DNA from 2 places in the Mesorhizobium sp. B3-1-6 genome. Region 2 is predicted to be linked to the other one. Evidence: predicted binding sites of a transcription regulator. Region 2 holds the regulator's gene; the other holds the start of a gene.
The links. The regulator LexA, encoded in region 2, represses DNA repair genes until DNA is damaged. The targets are predictions, from matches to a motif close to TGTTCNNNNTGTGTTCNG.
Positions count from the first base shown of each region.

Region 1: the regulator LexA is predicted to act here: its motif matches at 1,460-1,477, upstream of recA (recombinase RecA).

Region 1 is NZ_VFTM01000040.1:45,432-55,543, reverse strand. Features, by position in the region: gene FJ414_RS27570 (pseudouridine-5'-phosphate glycosidase) at 1-276, opposite strand, end outside; gene FJ414_RS27565 (carbohydrate kinase family protein) at 316-1,254, opposite strand; gene recA (recombinase RecA) at 1,536-2,633, shown strand; gene alaS (alanine--tRNA ligase) at 3,076-5,745, shown strand; gene FJ414_RS27545 (glutathione S-transferase family protein) at 5,986-6,612, opposite strand; gene FJ414_RS27540 (NADP-dependent isocitrate dehydrogenase) at 6,696-7,907, opposite strand; gene FJ414_RS27535 (RNA methyltransferase) at 8,116-8,964, shown strand; gene FJ414_RS27530 (hypothetical protein) at 9,046-9,654, shown strand; gene murI (glutamate racemase) at 9,831-10,112, shown strand, end outside.
Region 2 is NZ_VFTM01000005.1:65,649-75,760, reverse strand. Features, by position in the region: gene gltX (glutamate--tRNA ligase) at 1-194, opposite strand, end outside; gene FJ414_RS06835 (ComEC/Rec2 family competence protein) at 298-2,754, shown strand; gene lexA (transcriptional repressor LexA) at 2,795-3,529, opposite strand; gene kynU (kynureninase) at 3,979-5,226, shown strand; gene FJ414_RS06820 (alpha/beta hydrolase) at 5,281-6,111, shown strand; gene glp (gephyrin-like molybdotransferase Glp) at 6,175-7,380, opposite strand; gene moaC (cyclic pyranopterin monophosphate synthase MoaC) at 7,380-7,856, opposite strand; gene trpC (indole-3-glycerol phosphate synthase TrpC) at 7,858-8,670, opposite strand; gene trpD (anthranilate phosphoribosyltransferase) at 8,675-9,685, opposite strand; gene FJ414_RS06795 (peptidyl-prolyl cis-trans isomerase) at 9,682-10,112, opposite strand, start outside.

The sequences.
Region 1 (10,112 bases), on a different contig from region 2:
CAGCTTCATGGCGTCACCGGTCATGGCAAGCGATTCGCGCTCGCCGTCGGACAGGCCGATCTTGATGCGGCCGTCGACCACGGCGATCGTCGCCGGCACCGCGCCGCCATCGATGATGATCTGTTCGACCTTGGCGGCCATCGCGCCATTGTCGGGGTAGGGCATGCCGTGGGTGATGATGGTGCTTTCCAGCGCCACCACCGGCCGGCCGGCGCCAAGCGCCTCCGCCACGGGCGGGTGGATGTCGACGAAGGGGCGGGCGGTGTCGGGTGTCACGGCTGTCTCCGATCAGGAGGAAGTGGATGTCTGGTGGCCCTATGCCACCTCCCGCGCCTCCGGCACAAGGCCGAGCGCCTGCGTGAAGTTGCCCGCCGTGAAGGACGGCACGGCCTCCGGGCTCTCTATGGCAAGCATCGCCGCGGCAAGGCCCTCGCGCAGCGCGGCACGCAACGGCAGGCCGCGCAGCAAGGCGGCGACGGTTGCGCCGGTCAAGGCGTCGCCGGCTCCGGTCACGTCGGCAACTTTGCGCGGCGCGGGTGGATCGATCTCGAAGACGCCGGTGTCGTCGAAGCCCAGAACCGGGGCGCTGCCGGACGTGACCACGCCGGCATTCAGGCCGGCCCGCCTGAGCGCGTCGACAAGGGTTTCGCCGGATAGCTCGGCGCCGGCCAGCGCGGCGGCTTCGCGGCGGTTCATGAAAAGCAGCGACAGGTCGTCGAGCAGCGGCGCCAGGCGCACGACCTTGGCCGGCGAGACGGCGATGGCGAAGACCGGCCGGCCACCGGCTAGCGCTACCAGGCGCTCCAGCGCCGCCGTCGGCAGGTTGGCGTCGCACAGGATGGCGTCGGCCGCGGCCATCGCCTCGCGCACCTTGGAACGCCTCATCTGCTTGGGGAAGGCAAGATCGTAGAGCGCCATGTCGGCCAGCCCGACGATCAGCTCACCTTCGGCGTCGATCAACGCCGTGTAGCTCGGCGTCGTGCGGTCGAGGAACACCACCGAGAGGTCCGCTATTCCGGCGTTGTCGATCGCCAAGGCGACGGCGTCGGCCGCAGCGTCGCCGCCGCGCACCGATATCAGCGAGGCCGACACGCCGCGCTTCACCACGCTGCGCAGCGCGTTGAAAACCACGCCGCCGACGTCCTCGCGCATGATGCCGGGATTCGAAGCGGCGGGCACATAGGCGCCCGAGACCTGGCCGCGCCGGTCGATATGGGCTCCGCCCAGCGCCAGGATTGTTGGGGATGTCGGCATGCGGATATGGTAACCTTGGTTGATAGTTGGCTGCGCACACTAGGTTTCTGCGCGTCGCCCCGCAATCGGCGCCGCGATTCGGGACATGCGGATATCAAATCTCTTCTGGACCAGTGGTTCTGTTTCGCTCCAGCCCTGGTGGGACAAAGAAAGAACATATCCAGATATTGATTGTTTTTCAGCTGCTTGCCGCCCCTTGCCAAATGAGAACAAAAAAGGTACAAAACAAGCAGGGATCACGGATTGTCCGGCCTTCATTGACGACCAAGGGGTGATGTATCATGGCTCAGAATTCTTTGCGGCTTGTAGAGGATAAGGCAGTGGACAAATCAAAGGCTCTGGACGCGGCGCTGTCGCAAATCGAGCGCGCTTTCGGCAAGGGCTCGATCATGCGGCTCGGCGCCAACGAGCAGGTGGTCGAGATCGAAACCGTGCCGACCGGCTCGCTCGGTCTCGATATCGCGCTCGGCGTCGGCGGCCTGCCGCGCGGCCGCATCATCGAGATTTACGGGCCGGAAAGCTCGGGCAAGACGACGCTGGCGCTGCACACGGTGGCGGAAGCCCAGAAGAAGGGCGGTATCTGCGCCTTCGTCGATGCCGAGCACGCGCTCGATCCGGTTTATGCTCGCAAGCTTGGCGTCGACCTCGAGAACCTTTTGATCTCGCAGCCCGACACCGGTGAGCAGGCGCTGGAAATCTGCGACACGCTGGTGCGTTCGGGCGCCATCGACGTGCTGGTCGTCGACTCGGTGGCGGCGCTGACGCCGCGCGCTGAAATCGAAGGCGAGATGGGCGATTCGCTGCCCGGTCTTCAGGCTCGCCTGATGAGCCAGGCGCTGCGCAAGCTGACCGCCTCGATCTCGCGCTCCAACACAATGGTCATCTTCATCAACCAGATCCGCATGAAGATCGGCGTCATGTTCGGCTCGCCCGAGACGACCACCGGCGGCAACGCGCTGAAATTCTACGCCTCGGTGCGCCTCGACATCCGCCGCATCGGCTCGGTCAAGGACCGCGACGAGGTCGTCGGCAACCAGACCCGCGTCAAGGTGGTGAAGAACAAGCTGGCCCCGCCCTTCAAGGTGGTCGAGTTCGACATCATGTATGGTGAGGGCGTGTCGAAGACCGGCGAGCTGATCGATCTCGGCGTCAAAGCCGGCGTCATCGAGAAGTCGGGCGCCTGGTTCTCCTACAATTCGCAGCGCCTCGGCCAAGGTCGCGAGAACGCAAAACTGTTCCTGCGCGACAATCCCGATACGGCGCGTGAGGTCGAACTTGCATTGCGCCAGAATGCCGGGCTGATCGCCGAGAAATTCCTCGAGAATGGCGGCTCCGAAGGCGGCGACGACGGTTTCGAGGACGAAGCCGGCGCCTTGTAGGGCCGGTTCGTTGCAGGAAGACCGCGCAGCAGTTTCCTGTTCGGGATTGGGCGAAAGCTATTCGTCGGCTTAGCCGGAGTTCGGCCACAATCCTTGTTTATCGTCTTATGCTTATGTAAGCGAGTTCTTGAGTATTGCGTACCCGAACCGCCGGCCTTCGCGCCGGCGGTTTTGCATTTTGCGGGCGGCGCCGGGCCGTCGCTCGCCGGCGGATTGACCTAAAGCGCGTCGCGTCGAAACGGATTCACGCGACGCGCTTTAGGTCGTTGCTTGATGCATGTCGTTGTCGCAAAACCGAGGTCACTTTTGCGCGACATGCATTAACTCCGTGTTTCTGGACAGGCTCAAGAGCTACGGCTAAAAGGCCCATCTATCTTCTGGAAACACCAAAGCCCATCAGCCGCCGGCGACGCCGGCGGTTCTCGCGAAAAGGCAGTACGCAATGAGTGGCGTGAACGATATCCGGTCGACATTTCTCGACTACTTCCGCAAGGAGGGCCACGAGATCGTCGCCTCCAGCCCGTTAGTGCCGCGCAACGATCCGACACTGATGTTCACAAACGCAGGCATGGTGCAGTTCAAGAACGTCTTCACCGGCCTGGAGAAGCGTCCCTACTCGCGAGCGTCCACCGCGCAGAAGAGCGTGCGTGCAGGCGGCAAGCACAACGACCTCGACAATGTCGGCTATACCGCGCGCCATCTCACCTTCTTCGAGATGCTCGGCAATTTCTCGTTCGGCGACTATTTCAAGGAGCGCGCGATCGAGCTTGCCTGGAACCTGATCACCAAGGGTTTCGGGCTGAAGAAGGACAAGCTGCTCGTCACCGTCTATCACACCGACGACGAGGCGGCCGGTTACTGGAAGAAGATCGCCGGCTTCTCCGACGACCGCATCATCCGCATCCCGACCTCGGACAATTTCTGGGCGATGGGCGACACCGGCCCGTGCGGTCCGTGCTCGGAAATCTTCATCGATCGCGGCGAGCATATCTGGGGCGGCCCGCCCGGCAGCCCGGAAGAGGACGGCGACCGGTTCCTGGAATTCTGGAACCTGGTGTTCATGCAGTATGAGCAGGTGACGAAGGAAGAGCGCATCGACCTGCCGCGTCCCTCGATCGACACCGGCATGGGCCTGGAGCGCATGGCCTCCATCCTGCAGGGCGTCGAAAGCGTCTTCGAGACCGACCTCTTCAGGCATTTGATCGACGCGGCGTCCTCGGCGCTAGGCCAGGGGCCGAACCAGGAGAACGTCGGGTCGTATCGCGTCATCGCGGATCATCTGCGCTCGTCCTCGTTCCTGGTGGCAGATGGTGTGCTGCCGTCGAATGAGGGGCGCGGCTATGTGCTGCGCCGCATCATGCGCCGTGCCATGCGCCATGCGCAGCTGCTTGGCGCGAAGGAGCCGCTGATGTGGCAGCTGGTGCCGGCGCTGGTGCGCGAGATGGGCCAGGCCTATCCCGAGCTCGTGCGCGGAGAGGCGCTGATCACCGAAACGCTGAAGCTCGAGGAAACACGCTTCCGCAAGACGCTGGTGCGCGGCCTCGGCCTGCTTTCGGACGCTACGGAGACGCTGCATGCCGGCGACATGCTGGATGGCGAGACGGCCTTCAAGCTCTACGACACCTATGGCTTCCCGCTCGATCTGACGCAGGATGCGCTGCGCCAGCGCAGCATCTCGGTCGATATCGCCGGCTTCACCGACGCGATGGAGCGGCAGAAGGCCGAGGCGCGCGCGCATTGGACGGGCTCGGGCGAGGCCGCGACCGAGACAGTCTGGTTCTCGGTGCGCGAAAAGACCGGCGCCACCGAATTCCTCGGCTATGAGACCGAGCAGGCGGAAGGCATCGTCCAGGCCCTGGTCAGGGACGGCAAGACCATCGACAGCGCGAGCCAGGGCGATGCGGTCGCCTTGGTCGTCAACCAGACGCCGTTCTACGGCGAATCCGGCGGCCAGATGGGCGACACCGGCGTGATTTCCGGCGAGGGTTTTTCAATCGAGGTCTCGGACACGCAGAAGAAGGCCGATGGTTTGTTCGTGCATCTCGGCAAGGTGGCCAAAGGCACGGTCAAGACGGGTGATGCCGTCGAGCTGAAGGTCGATCATGCCCGCCGCTCGAGGCTGCGCGCCAACCATTCCGCGACGCATCTCATCCACGAGGCGCTGCGCGAGGTGCTGGGCACCCATGTCGCGCAGAAGGGCTCGCTGGTGGCGCCCGACCGGCTGCGCTTCGACATCTCGCACAACAAGCCGATCTCGGCCGATGAGCTCGAGGAGGTCGAGCGCATGGCCAACGAGATCGTCGTGCAGAACAGCCCGGTGACGACGCGTCTGATGTCGGTCGACGACGCGATTGCCGAGGGCGCCATGGCGCTGTTCGGCGAGAAATACGGCGATGAGGTGCGCGTCGTGTCGATGGGCACCGGCCTGCATGGCGCCAAGGCCAATCGGCCCTATTCCGTCGAGCTTTGCGGCGGCACGCATGTGAGGTCGACCGGCGATATCGGCCTGGTGCGCATCCTGTCGGACAGCGCGGTGGCGGCCGGCGTACGCCGCATCGAGGCGCTGACCGGCGAGGCGGCGCGCAGGCATCTGGACGAACAGGACAGGCGGCTGAAAGCCGCGGCGGCGACCTTGAAGATCTCGCCGGCCGACGTGCCGTTGCGCGTCGAGGCGCTGCTCGAAGAGCGCAAGAAGCTCGAAAAGGAGCTTACCGAGGCGCGCAAGAAACTGGCGCTGGGCGGCGGCTCGGCCGTTGCCGATGCTCCGGCCGCGAACGAGACCGTCGCGGGCGTCGGCTTCCTCGCCAAGGCGGTCACCGGCGTGGCGCCGAAGGACCTGAAGCCGCTGGCGGATGCCGGCAAGAAGACGCTCGGCTCCGGCGTGGTCGTGTTTGTCGGCGCGGGCGAGGACAACAAGGCAAGCGTGGTCGTCGGCGTCACCGACGATCTGACCGCTCGCTTCAGCGCCGTAGATCTCGTGCGCGTCGCGTCCGCCGCGCTTGGCGGTCAAGGCGGCGGCGGGCGTCCCGACATGGCGCAGGCCGGCGGCCCCGATGCCTCCAAGGCAAACGACGCGATCGCGGCGGTCAGGGCGGCGCTGGAAGCGGCGTGACGGTCGGGGCGATCGGCTGTAGCTCAGGCCGGCTCCCAACTCTCCGAGGGCTGCGCTGCCCCTCATCTGGCTGCCGCCATCTTCTCCCCGTTGAACGGGGAGAAGGGCGCTGTTATCGCGGCTTTCGCCAATAGTCTGCGTTGCAGAAAAGGCGCCGGCGTTGCAATCGCTTCTTTCTCCCCGTTTTACGGGGAGAAATGCCCGGCAGGGCAATGAGGGGCGGCGCCGAGGCTGAGCGAGTTACGCGACCTTTTCCGTCCGCGTAAAGCTCGGCCGTCCGGCTATTCGGGCATACCAATCCCGTATATCCGCAAAGCGCGCCAGCAGATCGCGTCCTTCTGCGACCTTGAGGAAATAGGCGACGATCGGGGCCGCATGCAGGTCCGCCAACGTCAACTGGTCCCCGAGCAACCACGGGCCCTTAGCCTTCAGCGAGGTCAGAACTTTGAGCACCGTCTCAGCCTGGCTCAGCCCGCTGGCAATCAGCGCCTCATCCGGCGCTGCCTTCTCCAGCCGCTCGACGGCGACGTCCCAGACCATCGCGCGATAACCATAGGCGTCGAGCATGCCGATGATCTGGCCCATCCTGGCGCGGCCGCGCACGTCGGCCGGCTGCAGCGCGGGACCATCGAAGGCTTCATCGACATAGCGCGCGATTGCGCCGGTCTCGAACAGGTGAAAATCGTCATGCTCGAAGGCCGGGATGCGGCCGAAGGGATGATGCTCCAGATACCAGGCCGGAATGCCCTCGGCGGCGAAGATGTCGAGCGGCACCAACTCGTAGCCGATGCCTTTCTCCTCCAGCGCCATTCGCGCGATGCGCACATAGACGCTGTAGTCGGCGCCGTAGAGAGTTGGCTTGGCCATCGATCAGCTCTCAATTTTGCCCGTCGCAGTGTCCAAAAAAGCGAAGGCTCCTCGCGGAGCCTTCTGTGTGCCGTAAGGTTGGGCTACCCCATCGCCTTCTGCAAATTCTCGTCGATCTTGTCGAGGAAGCCGGTGGTCGAGAGCCACGGCTGGTCGGGGCCGATCAGCAGCGACAGGTCCTTGGTCATGAAGCCAGACTCGACGGTCTGGATGCAGACTTTTTCCAGCGTCTCGGCGAAGCGCTTCAGCGCGGCGTTGTCGTCGAGCTTGGCGCGGTGCGCCAGGCCGCGCGTCCAGGCGAAGATCGAGGCGATCGAATTGGTCGAGGTTTCCTCGCCCTTCTGGTGCTGGCGGTAGTGGCGCGTCACGGTGCCGTGCGCGGCTTCCGCTTCCACCGTCTTGCCGTCCGGCGTCATCAGCACGGAGGTCATCAGGCCGAGCGAGCCGAAGCCTTGCGCTACGGTGTCGGATTGCACGTCGCCGTCATAGTTCTTGCAGGCCCAGACATAGCCGCCCGACCATTTCAGGCTGGAGGCGACCATGTCGTCGATCAGGCGGTGCTCGTACCAGAGTTTCCGCGCCTTGAATTCGGCCTCGAACTCCTTCTCGTAGACTTCCTGGAAGATGTCCTTGAAGCGGCCGTCATAGGCCTTGAGGATGGTGTTCTTGGTCGATAGATACACCGGAAAGTTGCGCAGCAGGCCATAGTTCAGCGAGGCGCGGGCGAACTCGCGGATCGACTCGTCGAGATTGTACATGGCCATGGCCACGCCGGCGCCCGGCGCGTCATAGACGTCATGCTCGATCACCTGGCCGTCCTCGCCGACGAACTTGATCGTCAGCTTGCCCTTGCCGGGGAAGCGGAAGTCGGTGGCGCGGTACTGGTCGCCGAAGGCATGACGGCCGACGACGATCGGCTTGGTCCAGCCCGGCACCAGGCGCGGCACGTTCTTCATGATGATCGGCTCGCGGAAGATGGTGCCGCCGAGGATGTTGCGTATGGTGCCGTTGGGCGACTTCCACATCTTCTTCAGCTTGAATTCCTCGACGCGCGCCTCGTCGGGAGTGATCGTCGCGCATTTCACGCCGACGCCGTATTTCTTGATGGCGTTGGCCGAGTCGATCGTCACCTGGTCGTTGGTGGCGTCGCGGTTTTCGATGCCAAGGTCGTAATATTCAAGCTTCAGGTCGAGATAGGGGTGGATCAGCTTGTCCTTGATGAACTGCCAGATGATGCGGGTCATCTCGTCGCCGTCGAGTTCGACGACCGGGTTCGCCACCTTGATCTTCGCCATGGAAAGAATGCCTCGTTGCTGGGGGATCTGAACGGCCTTGCCCGCATGGTTTCGGCCGGGGATGCGGAGCGTATATCAAAGGCTTTTTCAGCGCGCAAACCGCGATCCGTGCCGGAGCGGACGGGTGCCGCTGTTGTGAATGCTTCATTTTCCGGTCCGGATGTGGCAGGGGACGCCGAAACGCCGCAAACCCCGGTTACCCACAGCTATGCCAGCCATCGAAAATACAGCCAAGACCGCTTCCGCCGGACCGGCCATCATCCTGGTCGAGCCGCAGCTCGGCGAGAATATCGGCATGGTCGCCCGCGCAATGGCGAATTTCGGCCTATCCGAGCTCAGGCTGGTCAACCCGCGTGACGGCTGGCCGAGCGAGAAGGCGCGCGCGGCCGCCAGCCGGGCCGACCACGTCATCGACGCCACCAGGGTTTTCGACGATCTGGCCTCGGCGGTCGCCGACCTGAACTTCGTCTTCGCCACGACGGCGCGCGAGCGCGACGGCTTCAAGCCGGTGCGCGGTCCCGTGGAAGCGGGCAGGGCGCTGAGAGCACGTGTCGAGTTGGGCGAGCGTACCGGCATCCTGTTCGGCCGCGAGCGCTTCGGCCTCTATAATGACGAGGTCGGGCTCGCCGACGAGATCGTCACCTTCCCGGTCGATCCCGGCTTTTCCTCGCTCAACATCGCCCAGGCGGTGCTGCTGATGTCCTATGAATGGATGAAATCCGGCCTCGCCGACGAGACCCAGACCAATTTCTCCGGACCGGAGCTTGTGCCGGCGACCAAGGAGCAATTGCACAGCCTGTTCGCCTATCTGGAAAACGCGCTGGAAGCGCGAGGCTACTTCCGCCCGGAAGAAAAGAAGCCGAAGATGGTCGACAATCTGCGCGCCGTGTTGACTCGCGCGGGCTTTGCCGAGCCGGAACTGAAGGTGCTGCGCGGCATCATCTCGTCGCTCGACCGGTTCTCGCCGGTCATGCCGCGCGGCGACGGCTCGCCCGGGGACGATCCGAGACGATTGCCGGCCGGTGCACGCAGTCGCGCCAAAGACGAAGAAAGTTAAAATCGGTAAGCTGTGAGCATTTGAAGTAACCGAATTTTATTCGGTTATACGCCATCCTGGCCACAATAGTGGGGGTGGCACATGTTTACGTCCAATATTGGTCGACTGCGCTTTTTCCTTTACTCTCTCGGCCTCGCCGTGGCCGAGACCGTGGTGATCCTTATTTGCATTGTCAGTACGATCGGCTTCGAAGGGCTGATCAATTCGGGGCCTGGTCCGGTGCGGCAGGGCATGGCGGGTGCTGTCCTCATTGCCTCCCTCGTCTTTGTCGCGCTGCGCGGCAACGTCGCCTCGCGCCGCACCCGCGACGCCAACGGGCGTCGCTGGATCCTGTGGGCCTACATCGCCCTTTCCGCCGTCTACGCCCTTCTGCAGGCAGGCGTCCTGCTGGTCGTCAAATTCGGCGATCCCGCGAGCATTCCAGGCGGGCTGAACCTGCTTGGACTTTCGGTGTTCGGCCTCTGGTGCACGATCCTGTGGGCGAAGCCGGTCGCGGGCAGCAATATCGATGAATTGACCGATGTTTTCGACTTCGACGGTCCGCTGCCGGCACCGGCGCGTGCCGGACGCACCGTAACAGCCAGCGTGCCGGCCGCCCCACGTGCCGCCGCTTCCGCCGCGCGCGTCCCGCCGGCACCGCAGCCTTTCGGCAGGCCGCGCCCCGCCGGCTTCGGCAAGCGCGGGATTTGAGTAAGTCTTAGAGATAGAGCATGACGTTGTCCGAAAACCGCTTCGCACTTTTCGGCACCATGCCCTGGCGCCTGCGCAAAAGCTGCTCGCATTCGCCTCTTCAAGACCACGATCATTCGCGATAGAAGCGCCGTCGGTCCAATCATGGGCCTGACGCTTCTCATGGCCGGATGACAATGAGCGATCGATCAAGCCAACGCCCGATCCTGATGTTCGATTCCGGCGTTGGCGGGCTCACCGTGCTGCGCGAGGCGCGCGTGCTTATGCCCGATCGCCGATTCGTCTATGTCGCCGACGACGCGGCTTTTCCTTATGGCGCCTGGGAGGAACCGGCGCTCAAGGATCACATACTTACGCTGTTCCGCAAGTTGCTCGATCGGCTTCAGCCGGCGATTTCGGTCATTGCCTGCAACACCGCCTCGACCCTGGTGATCGATGCGCTGCGCGACAAATTCCCC
Region 2 (10,112 bases):
CAGGTCAGCCCGTCGAGAATGGCGGCGGTGGCAGCTTCGGTGGACCGTTCGCGATCGGTATCCTCGATGCGCAGCAGCATCGTGCCGCCGGTGTGCCTGGCATAGAGCCAGTTGAACAGCGCCGTACGCGCCCCGCCAATATGCAGGTAGCCTGTGGGCGAGGGGGCAAAACGGGTGACGACCTTGTCGGACATGGAACTCTCGAGGAAGCACTGAAAAAATGCATGTTTCGCGCGGACTTCCACGCGACCGGCGTTCATGTAGCATAGGCGGTCTGGGGCGCAAGGGGCAGACCCGATGGCTGGACGTGGCCGGGGCGCGGAGGAGGGCGGGGGAACGACAGCTGGCGTCAGCGAACGCCTGATGTTTGCCCATGCCGCGCCCGAAGAGGGAGCGCCGGTTTCGCTTCCGGAGCCGCGGGCACCTACCGAGTTTATGCCACCCGGTGACGGTGCAATACAGCCGGTCTCGCCAACGGCGAGCGTCGGCCGAATCCGCAAACAGCTTGGCCGCGCCTCGCTTCCCGCACTGCGCCGAAGCATCGGCACCGCTGCCGCCACTGAGCTCGACCGCGGCATCGGCTTCCTGCTGGTGCCGGTGTTTTTGGCCGCCGGCGTCATCTATTACTTCTCGCTGAGCGCTGAGCCGGATCTCTACAGGCCGCTTGCGGCAGTGGCCCTGATGGCGGTCTGCGCGGCGGTCTCGCATTCCCGGCACAGAACGCACCTTGTCTTCATGGCGGCGTTTTTCTGCGCCTTGGGCTTTCTCGCGGCCAAGGTCGAGACCTGGCGGATGGCAACCCCGATGCTGGGTTCGGAAATCCAGACACGGCTGACGGGCCGCCTCGTCACCGCCGAGGCGATGGCCAATGGCCGTGTCCGGCTGACCATCGACTTGATTTCCACGGAACGTCCGAAGCTGCGCTATGCGCCGGACCGCGTCAGGTTGTCGGCCCGCAGGATCCCGTCCGGCATGACAGCCGGGTCGATGCTGACCGGCTATGCCAAGCTGCTGCCGCCGACCGGTCCGGTTCGGCCGGACAGCTACGACTTTTCCTTCGACAGCTATTTTGCCGGCATTGGCGGCAGCGGCTTTTTCCTGGGTGATCCAAAGCTGATTGCGCCGGTGGAGGCGCCGTTTGGCGCGCGCATCGCATCGGCAGTGGAAAACGCGCGCGAAGGAATCGCCGATCACATCAGGAGCGCCATCGGCGGGTCCGAAGGCGAGATCGCAGCGGCGCTGATCGTCGGCGTTCGTGCCGGCATTCCGGAGGCGATCAACGAGTCGATGCGGCGAACCGGCATCTACCACATCATCTCGATCTCAGGCCTGCATATGGCGCTGGTCGCCGGCACGATCATGGTCCTTTTGCGCGGCGCCTTCGCGCTGTTTCCGGATTTCTCGTCGCGCCGGCCGGTAAAGAAATATGCCGCCGCAATCGCGCTGCTCTCGATCGCCGCCTACCTCGTGATCTCCGGCATCGTGGTGGCGGCCGAGCGAAGCTTCATCATGCTGGCCGTAATGCTCGCCGCCGTGCTCTTCGACCGCGCGGCGCTCACCATGCGCAACCTGGCGATCTCGGCCATCGCCGTTATCCTTGTCTCGCCGCACGAAGTGGTCGGCCCGAGCTTCCAGATGTCCTTCGCCGCCACCGCCGCCCTGGTCGGCGCCTATGCCGGTTTTGCCGACTATCGCGCCGGCAAAACGACCGCGCCGCCGGCAAAGCGTTCGTTCCTCGGCTTCCTATCGCGAAAACTGGCGATTGGAGTGGGTGGTGCCGCCGTGACGTCGCTTATCGCGGGCAGCGCGACATTGTTGTTTGCGATCTGGCACTTCCAGCGGGTGTCGCCGCTCAGCCTGCTGGCAAATCTGGCGGTCATGCCGATCGTCTCACTGATCGTCATGCCGTTCGCCGTGTTGAGCGCGCTGGCCATGCCCTTCGGCTTGGACGGTCCCTTCCTCTTTGTCATGGGTAAAGGCCTGACGGCGATGATCGCCATTTCTGCATGGATTTCCGAGCGCTCACCGGTAGACGCCGTCGGGCTGATCTCGATCCAGTCGGTGCTGCTGGCGACGGTCGCGCTGGTCATCGCGACGATGGCCACCACCTGGCTGAGGCTTGCCGCCGTACCCTTCGCGCTCGCCGCGCTGCTGGCCATTCCGCATGTCCGCGCCCCGGATGTGCTTGTCTCGGAGGATGCGCATCTGGTGGCGATGCCGATCGGCGGCGGCGAGCTTGCCATCAACCGCGCGCGCTCCAACGACTTCACCATCGACAACTGGAAACGGGCGCTGAAAGCCGAGGAGATCGTACCGCCGGAGACGTTCGCTAAAGACGCCCTCGACATCGCCGATCCCGTCGACCTGCCGCCCGGCTCGCCCTTCTATTGCACTGGCGACCTCTGCATCGGCCGGCATCCTTCCGGCGCCATCGTCGCGCTCGCCGAGAATCGCGCCAGCGCCCGGCCTGCTTGCGGTTTCGCCGACCTCATCGTCATCGACGACGCCACGGCCTACAACCCATGCCGCGATCCGCGCGTGCTTGTCGTCACCAAGCGGCAGCTGGCACGCGACGGCAGCGCCGCCATCTTCTTCGATCCGCAATCGGCAACCGCCCGGCCAACCGTTCGCTACGCGGTCGAAGAACCGTACCGGCCCTGGCACGAGCAGCGGAAATACGCGCGTGAGGCGAGGGGGCTGCCGCCCTATCAACGACCGGAAAAGCCGGCGGTCGCGCCGCAGCCTACAGAATAGATGGCACGCAGTTCCGGCGAAGACCGCCGCGCGGTTCTGCTCAGTAACGGCGGATTAGTCCGACGAGCTTACCCTGAACCTTGACCCGGTCCGGTCCGAAGATCCGGGTCTCGTACGCCGGGTTGGCGGCCTCGAGCGCGATCGAGGCACCCTTGCGACGAAACCGCTTCAGGGTCGCTTCCTCGTCGTCGACCAGCGCCACCACGATCTCGCCGGGACTTGCCGTATTGGCGTTGCGGATTATGACGGTATCGCCGTCGAAGATACCGGCCTCGATCATCGAGTCGCCCTTGACCTCAAGCGCATAATGCTCGCCGCCCATGATCATGTCCGGCGGCACCGAGATCGAATGCGTCTGGTGCTGGATGGCGTCTATCGGCACGCCGGCGGCGATGCGGCCCATCACCGGAATGGACACGGCCGAAACAGCGTCGTCGTCATTGCTGGGTGTCGGCGTGCGCGAGGGCGCCGCCGGCTTGACCTGACGGCCGAGATTGCCCTGGCCGCCCTGGATGACGCTCGGCGAAAACTTTCTCGCGGCATTCAGGCCAGGCGCGATCGAGTCGGGCAGCCGCAGCACTTCAAGCGCGCGCGCCCGGTTCGGCAGCCGGCGAATGAAGCCGCGTTCTTCCAGCGCCGTGATCAGCCGATGGATGCCCGATTTGGAGGCGAGGTCGAGCGCTTCCTTCATCTCGTCGAAAGACGGTGGAATCCCGCTCTCCTTGAGGCGTTCATGGATGAACATCAGCAGTTCATGTTGTTTGCGCGTCAGCATGGCGGCCCCCTTGGGTTCTGAAACCGGAATCAGAAAAACAAACCCAGAACAAACACTATCTGTTCCAGTTGTGTTCCGCAACCGTTTAAAGTTTAGTGAATTTGTTGAGGCTTCGGAAACAATGTTGCATCCAAGGGATATCTGGCCGAGTCAGGTCAGCGGTGTCATTGATTCCGCTCGATTATGCGGCCCTCCTTAAGCTGAAGCGCGGTCCAACACCATCACAAAGGCGCGGGCGGGATCGCTTCGGCTCTTGCGCGAACGTGCTTCACCGTGAACGAAACGGACCCAAAATGCCAACTTCGGCAATGATTCCGATCCATGGTCTTCGCCGTCTATGGACCAGCTAACATAGCGCAGAAGGTTCTTGCCGTGGCACGGACGGTGGTGAGACAACCACCCTTGGCCAACCGTGAGAAGCGCCATGCCGAAATGGAGGCGGCAGCATGATGGGGGGAATTCCTGATCTCGCCGAGGTCGAGGCGATGGATGCAGCGGATCCGCTGCGCGCCCTGCGCGATCGCTTCGTCCTGCCGGAGGGGGTGATCTACCTCGACGGGAATTCGTTGGGAGCGGCCTCGCACGCCGCATTCGACGAGTTGCGCAAGGCAGCTGCCGAGGAGTGGGCGCATGACCTCATTCGTGCCTGGAACAAGGACGGATGGTTCGACATGCCGGTCGAGCTGGGCGACCAGCTCGGGCGCCTGATCGGCGCGGCGCCGGGCCAGACCGTGGTCTGCGACACCACGTCGATCAACATCTACAAAGTGCTGCACGCGGCGATGGCGATGCGGCCGGACCGAACCGTGATCGTTGCCGAGGGCGACAGTTTTCCGACCGATATCTATATGGCCGAAGGGGTGGCCTCGACCGGAAAGAACACTGTCCTGCGCCTGGCTGGCGTGGACGCGCCGACCATCGAGGAACTGATCGACGAACGCGTGGCGGTGGTGTTGGTCAACCACGTCAATTACAAATCCGGCGAGTTGCGCGACATGGCGGCGCTTACGCGCATGGCGCATGACGCCGGTGCGCTGATCGTATGGGATCTCTGCCACAGCGCGGGCGCCATGCCGGTTGAACTTGACAGGGCAAGCGCCGATTTCGCCGTCGGCTGCACCTATAAATATCTCAATGGCGGGCCGGGTTCTCCTGCCTTTATCTATGCGGCCGAGCGGCATCTTGCCGATGTGCGGCAGCCGCTCAGCGGGTGGTGGAGCCATGCACGGCCGTTCGCCTTCGAGCAAGCCTATGCGCCAGGCACCGGCATCCGCCGATTTCTGTGCGGAACGCAGCCGGTCCTATCGATGCGGACGCTGAAAGGCGCGCTCGACATCTGGAACGGCGTTGACCTGGCGACGGTGCGGAGGAAGAGCATCGCGCTGGCCGATCTGTTCATCGAACTCGTCGAGGTACGGTGCGGCGGTTACGATCTTACGCTGGAAAGCACCCGCGACAGCGCCAAACGCGGCAGCCAGATTTCCTTCATTCACCAGCATGGCTACCAGATCATGCGGGCCCTGATCGAACGCGGCGTGATCGGTGATTTTCGGGCGCCGTCGACCATGCGCTTCGGTTTTACCCCACTCTATGTCGGCTACAGGGATGTGTGGAATGCCGTCGAAGTGCTCGAAGACATCTTGCGGACCGGCGTCTGGCGAGAAGCCCGCTTCGCGGTCAAGACAACAGTTACCTGACCGTGGCGATGCCAATCAAAACCACTCGACATTGAGCTGATCGTGGAGGGGCCGTTGCTCGGACACCGTATTGCCGACTGGGACAACGCCTATGCCAACGGCGCGAACATCGCCGGCGGCGACCGCTGGCCCGCGGCTTGGGATCAACCGGCGCGGGCCTTTCGGGAAAAGCTGCTGGCGCAAGGCAGGGCGCGGTTCGATATCGTGTACGGCGAAGCGCCGCGCAACCGGTTCGATCTGTTCCTGCCACCTGCTGCGCCAAAGGGGCTCGTCGTGTTCATCCATGGCGGTTACTGGATGGAATCAGACAAGACCTCCTGGTCGCATCTGGCTGGAGGTGCGGTCGGCCACGGTTTTGCCGTCGCCATGCCCTCTTACACGCTTTGCCCGCAAACCAGGATCAGCGGCATCGTCAACGAGGTTGCGGCAGCGATCGAGAAGGCGGCGGCGATGGTCGATGGTCCGCTGGTGCTGACCGGGCACTCGGCCGGCGGGCATCTCGCCAGCCGGATGGTGACCGCGGCCTCGCCGCTGTCGTCCGATGTGACGCGGCGCATACGCCAGGTCGTTTCGATTTCAGGCCTGCACGACCTTCGGCCGCTGATGTTCACCGCACTGAACGAGACCCTGAACATCGACGAGAAGGAAGCGTTGAGCGAAAGCCCGGCTTTGCTGCGGCCTCGGCGGGGAGCCCGCATCACCTGTTGGGTCGGCGGCGGCGAGCGTTCGGAATTCCTGCGCCAGAGTACATTGCTTGCCAACATCTGGACCGGGCTCGGCGCTGCCACCGGTTCAGTGGTCGAGCCGGACCGGCATCATTTCAACGTTGTCGATGGGCTCGGAGATCCGGATCATCCCCTCACTCGGGCACTGATCGCCGAATAGAGCAATTCGGCGGTGTGAACGGTTTCGGTCGAGAATTGCGTTAAAACGGCGGGATAGACCGGCTCAGCGCAGCATCAGCACGTTGCACTCGGCGCCGGCCTGCGCGGCGGGCGCGAAGGGCTGGCGCACGATCAGGCCGTTGGCGTCGGCAAGCATGCGCAGCATCGAGGAGTCCTGGATGCCGAAAGGCATCGCGACCAGGGTGCCGGCGTCCTCGCGCACAACGGCGCGCACGTAGTCCTGCCTGAAATCGTTGGCCTGCATCGCGGCGCCCAGCCGGGCCGTTCGCACGTCCTGCCGGTGATCGCGGCCGCCGAGCCTGGCAAGCAGCGGCTTCAGGAAGAGTTGCGAGCAGACGATGCTTGCCACCGGATTGCCGGGCAGGCCGATGCAACGGACATTGCCAAGCCGGCCAAACATCAGCGGTTTGCCGGGGCGCATGGCGATCTTCCAGAAGTCGAGCTTCATGCCTTCGCCGGTCAGCACGTCATGGATCAGGTCGTGGTCGCCGACCGAGGCGCCGCCGAGCGTGACGATGACGTCGGCGTTCGCCTCGACCGCTTTCCTGACCAGCGCGGCGATCGCCTCCTGGCGGTCGGCGGCGATGCCGAGATCGAGCGCGCGCGCGCCGACCGACTGGGCGGCGGCGACGACGCCATAGGCGTTGGACGAAATGATCTGGTCGGGGCCGAGCGCGCTGCCTGGCGGCAGCAATTCGTCGCCGGTGGCGATGATCGCAACCAGCGGCCGCCGCACGACGTTCAAGGCGGGGTGGTTGGCCGACGCCGCCAGCGAAAGGGCCGCCGCGTCGAGCGCGCGGCCTTTTTCGAGCAGCACGTCGCCCTGGCCGAAGTCGAGCCCGCGGCGACGGACATTGCGTCCTTCGGCGGTCGGCTCCGTCACTTCGATCTGGCGGTTGCCAAGGTCGCGGACGTTTTCCTGGATGACAATGGTGTCGGCGCCTTCAGGCAGCGGCGCACCGGTAAAGATGCGCACGGCCTGGCCTTTGCGGACGGTTCCGGAAAAACCGCGCCCGGCGGGCGCCATGCCTATGACCTCGAGTTCAGCCGGCGTTGAAGCGACATCGGCGGATCTTGCGGCGTAGCCGTCCATGGCCGAGGCGTTGAACGGCGGCTGCGTGCGTAGCGCCACGACCGGCTCCGCCAGGACCCGCCCAGCCGCTTCGGCGAGCGGAATGCTTTCGCCGGGTAATGGCGCAGCACCGTCCAGCAGGCGTTCGAGCGCTTCGGCGACCGGAACCAAGGCCATCAGGCATCCACCTTGTAGTCGCCGGACTTGCCGCCTGTCTTCTCGACCAGCCGGATGCCGGAAATCACCATGCCGCGGTCCGCCGCCTTGGCCATGTCGTAGATGGTGAGGCAGGCGATCGACGCCGCGGTCAGCGCCTCCATCTCCACGCCGGTCTTGCCGGTGACGCGGGCAAGCGCGGTGACCCTGAGGCCAGGCAGCGTGCGGTCCGGCTCGATCTCGACGGCAACTTTTGTCAGAAGCAGCGGATGGCAGAGCGGGATCAACTCATGCGTCTTCTTCGCGGCCATGATACCGGCGATGCGGGCTGTGCCCAGCACATCGCCTTTCTTGGCATCGCCGGCGAGAATCATCTCCAGCGTTTCCGGCCGCATCGAGACGAAACCTTCGGCGATCGCCGTGCGGGTCGTCTCGGCCTTGCCGCCGACATCGACCATATTGGCTTCGCCCTTGGCGCCAAGATGGGTGAGGGCCATCTCAGATGGCCTCGGCCGCTGCCTTGCCTGTCAGCAGAAGCTCGGTCGCCGCGGCCACGTTCGCCTGCCGCATCAGGCTCTCGCCGACCAGGAAGGTGCTGATGCCGGTCTTCTGCATCCTGAGGCAGTCGTCGTGGGTGAAGATGCCGCTCTCGCTGACCAGCAAGTAGCCGCCCGGCACCATTTTCGCCAGCCGCTCGGAAGTCTCAAGGCTGGTCTCGAAGGTCCGCAGATTGCGGTTGTTGATACCGATCAGTCGCGACGACAATTTTAGCGCGCGCTCCGTTTCGGCCTCGTCATGCACCTCGATCAGCGCGTCCATCCCGAGTTCGAAGGCGATAGCTTCCAATTCGCTCGCCAGAGCATCGTCCACGCTTGCCATGATGATCAGGATGGCGTCTGCGCCCCAGGCTCGTGCTTCGTGGACCTGGTAAGGGTCGAATAGGAAATCCTTACGCAATGCGGGCAGGGACACCGCCTTACGCGCTTTGGTGAGAAATTCCGGCGCGCCCTGGAAGGATGGCGCGTCGGTCAGCACCGAAAGGCAGGTCGCGCCACCTTTCTGATAGGCCTTGGCCAAGGCTGGCGGGTCGAAATCGGCGCGGATCAGCCCCTTGGAGGGGCTGGCCTTCTTGATTTCGGCAATCAACGCGAAGCCGCCGCCCCGGCGCTTGGCCTCGAGCGCAGCAAGGAAGCCGCGCGGCGGCTCGGCGTCCCTGGCCTTCGCCTTGATCTCGGCGAGCGGCATGGCGAGCTTGGCTGCCGCGATCTCGTCGCGCTTGTAGGCTTCGATCTTGCGCAGGATGTCCGACAAGGCCTTATCCGTTCGAAATCTCGACGAGCTTGTCCAGCACGCCAAGCGCGCGGCCGCTGTCGATCGCTTGCGCCGCCGCAGCGATGCCGTCGGCAAGCGTCGTCGCCTTGCCGGCCACGACCAGCCCGGCGCCGGCATTCATCAGCACCGTATCGCGATAGGCGCCAGCGGCGCCGCCCAGCATATCGCGCAGTTCCTTGGAGTTGTAGGCGGCGTCGCCGCCGCGCAGCTCTTCCTTGGTGTGCCGCTTCAGTCCGACGGCTTCCGGCGTCAGGGTGAAGCTGCGGATCTCGCCGCCGACAAGCTCCGCCACCTGGGTTTCACCCGTCGTGGTGATCTCGTCATAGCCGTCGCCATGGACGACCCAGGCATGGTCGGCGCCCAGCGCCTTCAACGTCTCGGCCACCGGCATGATCCACTCCGGCAGGAAGACGCCGACCATCTGGCGGCTGACGCCGGCGGGATTCGACAAAGGCCCGAGCAGGTTGAAGATGGTGCGCGTGCCGAGTTCGACGCGGGTCGGCCCGACATGCTTCATCGCCGGATGATGCGCCGGCGCGAACATGAAGCCGACGCCGGTCTCATGGATGCAGCGGCCGATCATCTCCGGCGGGATGTCTATTCTGACGCCCAGCGCCGTCAGCACGTCGGCGGAGCCGGTCAGCGAGGACAGGCCGCGATTGCCATGCTTGGCGACCGGCACCCCGGCGGCGGCAATGACGAAGGCCGAAGCGGTCGAGATGTTGACCGAATGCGAATTGTCGCCGCCGGTGCCGACGATGTCGATGGCGCCTTGCGGCGCCTCGACACGCAGCATCTTGGCGCGCATCGTGGCGACCGCGCCGGAAATCTCGCCTACCGTCTCGCCGCGCACGCGCAGCGCCATCAGGAAGCCGCCGATCTGGCCCGGCGTCGCGTCGCCCGACATGATGATGTCGAATGCCTCGCGCGCTTCCTCGAAGGAAAGCGCGGTGCCCGTGGCGACCTTGGCTATGTGTGTCTTCAGAGCGCTCATCGTGTCTGTGCTTGCGAAACGGCGTTCGGATCGATGCGAACGTCATATTGCGACTGCAACTGCGCCACCAACTGGTCGAGCAGATCGTCGGACATGCCGGCGCCGAAGGATTTCTGCGCGTCGTCCGGCACCGCGCTGCCATCGGCGCCTGCCGGCTCGAAGACCTCGGCGACTTTGAACAGGATCTGGCCGTCGCCGGTGGGCGAAGCGATCAAACCGGTACCGCCTTCGCCGACGCCGAACATGGCCGCGGCGCCTTCCTTGCCGAAATCGGCATCGTCGGCTTCGCGCTTCAGGCCGCGCTTGGTCTGCTTGTCGAGCTTGAGCTCGCCGGCGATGACGTCGAGCGTGGTGCCTGCCTTGAGGCGTTTTTCCAGCTCCTGAGCCCTAGCGTCGAGCCGCTTGTCGGTCTCGGCCTCCGTCCAGT